One region of the Sphingomonas sp. BL-S-28 genome, then DNA from elsewhere that is predicted to be linked to it. Evidence: riboswitches for the same ligand, from Rfam matches in the RefSeq annotation. Region 1 holds a riboswitch; each other region holds the start of a gene.
What was found. A riboswitch is a leader RNA that binds a small molecule or an ion and turns the genes downstream of it on or off. The one in region 1 is predicted to bind cobalamin.
Positions count from the first base shown of each region.

Region 1 (2,198 bases):
TTCCACGTTGCCAAGATGGCCGCGCGCCTGCAGGCCGCCACCAGTTCAGGCAGGCCGATCCTGTTGCGTGTGGATTACGACGCCGGCCACGGCATCGGCTCTACCCGCAGCCAACAGGATCGCGAAGCAGCGGACACCTATGCTTTCATCCTTTGGCAGACCACGTAGGCGCTGCAGGCCAGACTTCATAGCCATGGCGCTGCTTGCCCCTGTCGGCTTGGCCGCGTTGGAATCGCCCTACGAGGCGCAACTCGCTGCGAAAATCCAGCCACGGGGCACCGGTCAACGAGAATGTGCCGGACTGGTAGTGCCGCCAGCAGCAATTCGCCCGTAATTGCAGACCTCGCCTTAAGTGCGAGCCAACGGCGGTTGTTCGCCGTCACCAACTGCCCGTTTCCGCGACGAAAAACGTGGGATCGTCACAGCGGCTTGCGTGATGGAGTGATGCAGGATAGCTGGCGCCATCCATTACCTTTAAAAGGCGATGGGTAAGATCGCGCCGGTGCCTCGAAAGAGGCTTAATAGGGAACACGGTGAGAGAGCTTGTCTCTCGAATCCGGGGCTGTCCCTGCAACTGTAAGCGGTGAGCGCGATGTACATTCGCGGCGGGGCAAGGACGCCCGCCGCAGCCACTGGGCCGGACGCTAAACCATGCGAGGCCTGGGAAGGCCGTGCATCGTCGCATTGACCCGTGAGCCAGGAGACCTGCCGGCGTCTGGTCGCTCTCGCTTTGGTCCAGGGGATGGCCGAGGCCCGGTAATTTTTCCGTCTGAGCGACGAACGAGCGGTGAAGGCCGCATCGGTTCGCGTAACGGTCGCCTCGGGCGTCCGGCCGTCGACGCGCGCCGACCGTCGTTGGCGGCACGCCTTCACCCCCAGTCGCAGGCGCCGGGGGAATTTTGATGACTATCTACATGAACGTGCTGCGCGCGGGCCTATTCGTGGGCGCCGCTCTTGTCGGTGCGACAGCCCATGCCGAAGATGCGCCTTCGGCGGGATCGTCCGCCAGTGATTCCGGAAGCGGCGAGGCTGCCGAAATCCTTGTCTTTGGGCGCGGCGAAGCGAAGATCGGCACGGCCCATGCTGCCAGCGAGGGCAGCGTCGGCGGCTCGGACCTGCTCGTTCGGCCTCTGCTACGCGTGGCCGAACTCCTGGAAGCGGTACCGGGGATGGTGGCCGCTCAGCATTCCGGCAGCGGCAAAGCCAATCAGTACTTCCTGCGCGGCTTCAACCTCGATCATGGCACCGATTTCACCACTTACATCGATGGCGTGCAGATGAACCTGCGCACGCACGGGCACGGGCAAGGCTATCTGGAGCTCAACGGCCTGATCCCGGAGATCGTCGCGCGCGAGGATTTCCGCAAAGGCCCCTACAGGGCAGACGGCGGCGATTTCGCGCTGGCCGGCGCGGCCTATATGACCACGATCGACGCTTTCGATCGGCCCTGGCTCTCTGTGGAAGGCGGTTCCTACAAGTCCGGCCGCCTGGCTGCCGGCGGCACGATCAAGGATCTTGGCGGCGGCAATCTCACACTCGTGGGACAGGCCAAGCGCTATGACGGACCATGGGAAGAAGCCGAACACCTGCGCCATTACGCCGGCTTTGCCAAATACTCGATTCCCGTTGGCGAAGGCACGGTTCAGGCCTCGCTCCACGCCTATCACGCGACCTGGCGGCCGACCGAACAGATCCCCGAACGCATCATCGGCTCGGATATCTGCGACGACGTATTCTGTTCGCCCGATCCTTCGGCACGGGGCCGAACGACGCGCTTCGTCGGCAATGTGGGGATCACACAAGCCACGTGGAGCGCGAATGTCTATGCCCAGTATTACGACTGGAACATGTATTCCAACCCGACATACGCCGATCCCGACGGCACCAGCGCCCAGATCGACCAGTTCGACAAACGCTGGGTGACAGGGCTGACGGCCCGCAAGCAATGGCAGATTGCCGACAGTCTGGAACTGTCGGTCGGCACCGAAAATCGCTATGACCATATCGGCAGCGTGGGCGTCAACCGCACATCGAACCGCGAATTCCTCTACTCTCTCGGCCGTTATCATGTCGAGGAACTGTCAGGCGCGCTCTACGGCGAAGCGACGTGGAAGCCGCTGGCCGGTCTGCGCCTGACAGGCGGCCTGCGCGGCGATTACTACCATTACACGGTGCGCGCGCGTGATGCCGCCGCGGCC
Region 1 is NZ_CM145483.1:424,405-426,602, reverse strand. It holds gene ACZ1JC_RS01900 (prolyl oligopeptidase family serine peptidase) at 1-168, shown strand, start outside; cobalamin riboswitch at 484-727, shown strand; gene ACZ1JC_RS01895 (TonB-dependent receptor) at 903-2,198, shown strand, end outside.

Region 2 (2,198 bases), on a different replicon from region 1:
GGGCGACGGCGATAGTGCGGCCCGCCAGCGTTGCTGCGGAGGCATCAATGGCGCAAGCCGGGAAATCCACGGGAGCCGGCAGCCATAGCGCGCTTTCGGGCAGTAGGTCCGCCGCCCGGTCCAGCCGCGCGGCGAGATCGCCCACTTCGCCGGCCTGCACAAGGCCGAGGTGCCGCTCCGGCAGGCTAATCGCGGTGTCGCGTGCCATTGCGCCAAGCCAGCGCACGCCGGGGGGCACGCCCTGTTCCAGCATCTCCGCATGGCGCGGGCTGCCCACGCGATTCGCCAGCACGGCGGCCACCGTCACGTCCGGGCGGTAGCTGGCAAGGCCGTGGACCAGCGCACCGAAAGTCTGCGCCATGGCCGAACCGTCGATCACCGCCAGCACCGGCACGCCGAACCGGCGGGCGAGGTCTGCTGCGGAAGGATCGCCGTCGAACAGACCCATCACCCCTTCGATCAGGATCAGGTCGGCCTCTTGCGCGGCTTCGTGCAGCAGGGCGTGGCATTGCGCCTCACCCACCATGAAGAGGTCCAACTGATGCACCGGGGCGCCGCTGGCGGCTTCGAGCACCATGGGGTCCAGAAAGTCCGGCCCGCATTTGAACAGGCGCACGCGCCGCCCTTCGCGGGCGTGGCGGCGGGCGAGGGCGGCCGTGACCAGTGTCTTGCCCTGGCCCGATGCGGGCGCGGCGACCAGCAGCGCCGGGCAGCTGGTCATCGGCTGCGCTGGAGGCGCAAATCGGGACGCGCGCTCACCACCAGTGCCCAGAGCGCGGCGGCAACACCGGCCCACAGCAGCGTGGCCAGCAGGTTGCCGGGGAAATAGCGAACGATGCGCGGCAGGAATCCGGCCAGCGTCGGATCCGCAAAGCGGCCGCCAAGGAAGTAGAACCCGCCGCTCGTCAGCAGGTGCGAGGTGAATGTGGCGGCGACCAGCAGCGCGGCGATCGCGGGCAGGGCGGCAAGGCGATCTCCCCAGCGGGTGGCGGCGAAACGGCCGGCGAACCACAGCACGGCGTGCCCCGGCAGCAGCATCCAGTAGGCGGGCGTGAAGCAGAAGCCCGAACCGCCCAGCACCCGGATTACCACCACGTCAATCGCGAAACCGAGCGTGAACAGCGCGGCGAAGGCGGAAATGCGGCGCACGAAGAAGCCCAGCACGAAGAAGCTGGCAAGGTCTGTATCGGGCAAATGGACCAGGTGGCTCAGCGAATGGCTGCGCGTCACCAGCATGAGCGCGGCCAGCGCGGCGAACACGTAAAGGTCAAGGCGGGCGAAGGCAGGTTTGGCGGCGGCGTTCATGGGCAATGGTCTCCCGGCAAAATGGAAGGAAGGCGCGTGCACGAAAGGTCCCGGGGCGATATCGCCGGGGCGAGTGGATCAGCGGATCGGTGTCATTTCGTACAGGCTCCCTTCGACACGACATGCGGCTTGTCGTCTCGCCAAGGCGGTTCCCGCGATGGAACCCCGCCCCGTCCGCCCGGTACATCCCGCCCGCGCGAAGGATCGACAGCGAAGGGCCGGTTTCCTGACTTGCCGGATCGTCGCGCCTTTCCGCCGCCTTCTCGGATGCCTTTCGGCCCAATGGCATATGGCGGGGCGCATCCCCGGCTACAGTTGCGGGAGCAGTGCCGGCCTGCCGCGAACGTCGCCGCGGCCCCGGGCTTCCCGATTAAGCCCTTTCGGGCACCCCTTGCGCCGCCCCGCCTATGGCACTTTGCGCAAGGGCGCAAGCGTCGCACACTTGCCAGCCGGCTTCCCGCACGATAGTTGCCGCGCCGCGACAGGTTCCCCGCAAGGGGATCAAAAGGGAACACAGGTGTAAGACCTGGGCTGCCCCTGCAACTGTAAGCGGCGAGCCGTTCGGCCATTTCGCCATTGGGGGCCAAGCCATTGAAACCGGCGCAATTCCCGAGAAGGCGGCTGAACCGGCACCGACCCGCGAGCCAGGAGACCTGCCCGTCGCAGTCGTTCTTCGTCCGGACAGGGTGTGCCGGGTGAACGGGGGGATTTCCTCGCGCAACGACAGCCACTGCTCCGCCGGACCAGCGCCGGCGCGGGGTACGCCGTCCGAGCGCCCGGCAGCGATGCCGAGCGCGCGCCCGCGTGTTCTTCGTGCCGCTGCCTTTGGCTGGAGCTTCGACGACTGTATCGAAGGAAATGCCATGAAGTACCCCATTCTCACCGCCGCCAGC
Region 2 is NZ_CM145484.1:1,137,735-1,139,932, forward strand. It holds gene ACZ1JC_RS14140 (cobyrinate a,c-diamide synthase) at 1-721, opposite strand, end outside; gene ACZ1JC_RS14145 (hypothetical protein) at 718-1,305, opposite strand; cobalamin riboswitch at 1,505-1,714, opposite strand; cobalamin riboswitch at 1,772-1,980, shown strand; gene ACZ1JC_RS14150 (TonB-dependent receptor plug domain-containing protein) at 2,169-2,198, shown strand, end outside.
Region 2: linked by a shared signal. The riboswitch ahead of ACZ1JC_RS14145 (hypothetical protein) and the one ahead of ACZ1JC_RS01895 (TonB-dependent receptor) in region 1 are both predicted to bind cobalamin.

Region 3 (2,198 bases), 600 kb from region 1:
CAGAGTGCCCGCCACGCTCGCCTCTGCCGGCGCGACGCCCATGCCGTGCGCCAGCCCGCGCGCGATGCAGGCCGTGGCCAGTGAAGACAGCGCATAGTTGGCCGGTATCGCCGCCAGCAGCCTGGCTGCTAGGTTCGTCCTGGTAATGCCGGTTGCAGAAGATGCCATGGCGCCTGTTCTGCCTGTTACCGAGCGACGCGCGCCAAGCGCAGCACCGCCGCGAAATCGGCCGGACTCGGGCCGAATGGTTTGCCGGATGAAGTCGTTGTTTTCACGCGTAGACCACCTTCCGACATGCTATTGCGAGCCATTCGCACAAATTCGGCTGCTAGGCGTTGGCGGTGGTCGAGTCAATCGCCCGAAGCCTAAAACTGACGTGGAATAGCCATGCATCGCCGGAACGCCGGTGCGGAATGATGCCGCAGCCGAATGCGCCGTCCGGATGCAGGCTTGCGGGCCATGGTCGCGAAGGCTAGGAGCCTGCCTGTCTGCTGCCGCTCCAACGGCGGCGGGCAAGATCGCGCCGGTGCCTCGCAAGAGGCTTAATACGGGAACACGGTAAGAGCGGGTTTTGCGCTCAATTCCGGGGCTGTCCCTGCAACTGTAAGCGGTGAGCGCGATGCACATTCGCGGCGGGACGACGATTTCCGCCGCAGCCACTGGGCCGGACGCTAAATCATGCGGGGCCTGGGAAGGCCGTGCATCGCGTGATGACCCGCGAGCCAGGAGACCTGCCGGCGCGATGTCGCTCTTGCCGCGGCCCAGGGAATGGCCAAGGCACGGTAACTCTTCCGTCTGAGCGACGTGATGCATGCGGCCGGGGCCGCAACGGCATGCCACGTCGGGCGCGCGCGCCTGTCCGTCGTCGCAGGCCGGGCGTCGCGTTTCGGGCATCCGGACGCGGCGAGACGCTCCGCCCGTTTTCGAGTTACCGGCGCGCGGGAGAAGACCGTTGAGCAAAGTTCCCACCACCGTCATCACCGGCTTCCTTGGCGCCGGCAAGACCACGCTGATCCGCCACCTGCTGCAGAACGCCAAGGGCCGCCGCCTCGCCCTCATCATCAACGAGTTCGGCGATGTCGGCGTCGACGGCGAACTGGTGAAGGGCTGCAATGACGAAGCCTGCCCGGAAGACGATATCGTCGAACTGGCCAATGGCTGCATCTGCTGCACCGTCGCCGACGACTTCCTGCCGACCATGCAGAAGCTGCTCGACCGCGAGAACAAGCCCGATCACATCATCATCGAGACCAGCGGCCTTGCCCTACCCAAGCCGCTGGTAAAGGCCTTCCAGTGGCCCGACATCCGCACCCGTGCCACCGTTGACGGCGTGGTCGCCCTGATCGACGCCGATGCCGTCGCGGCCGGCCGCTTCGCCACCGACGAGGCAGCGCTGGCGGCGGCCCGCGCGGCCGATCCGATGCTGGACCACGAAAGCCCGCTGGAAGAACTGTTCGAGGAACAGCTGGGCTGCGCCGACATGGTCGTGCTCAACAAGACCGACCTCGTCGACGCCGATGCCCTCGCCCATGTCGAGACGCTGGTGCTGGCCGAGACACGCCCCGGCGTGAAGATCGTGCGCGCCGATCACGGCGCTGTCGACATCGCCGCGCTGCTGGGCATCACTGCCGCGGCCGAGGACGATCTCGATTCCCGCCCCTCCCACATCGATGGGTTGGACGAGGACCACGACCATGACGATTTCGACAGCTTCGTGGTTTCTGGCGGCGATGTAGCCGATCTCGACGCACTTCTCGCCCGCCTGAAGGACCTGATCGCGGAACACGACATTCTGCGCGTGAAGGGCATGGTCGCGGTCGGCGGCAAGCCCAGCCGCCTTGTGGTGCAGGCCGTCGGCCCGCGCATCCAGCACTTCTACGACCGCGCCTGGCTGCCGCAGGAAGTGCGCCGCACCCAGCTTGTCGTCATCGGCCAGAAGGGGCTGGACCGCGCTGCCATCGAGGCGGGGCTGGCCGGGGTTCTCGGTACTGTAGACGCCTGATGCACCTGCTGTCCGCCACACCGGGGACGATCTCGGGCGGCGAGGAGGCGATCGACCTCGACCAGTCTCCCGGCGACATGGTGATCCTCACCGTGGCGGACAGCGAACTCGCCTGCTTCGCGGGCGCTGCGGCGCGAATGCCGGAAGGCGCACCCAGCATCCGCCTCGCCAACCTGCTGCAATTGCGCCACCCCTA
Region 3 is NZ_CM145483.1:1,906,242-1,908,439, reverse strand. It holds gene ACZ1JC_RS08090 (hypothetical protein) at 1-168, opposite strand, end outside; cobalamin riboswitch at 508-753, shown strand; gene cobW (cobalamin biosynthesis protein CobW) at 953-2,002, shown strand; gene cobN (cobaltochelatase subunit CobN) at 2,002-2,198, shown strand, end outside.
Region 3: linked by a shared signal. The riboswitch ahead of cobW (cobalamin biosynthesis protein CobW) and the one ahead of ACZ1JC_RS01895 (TonB-dependent receptor) in region 1 are both predicted to bind cobalamin.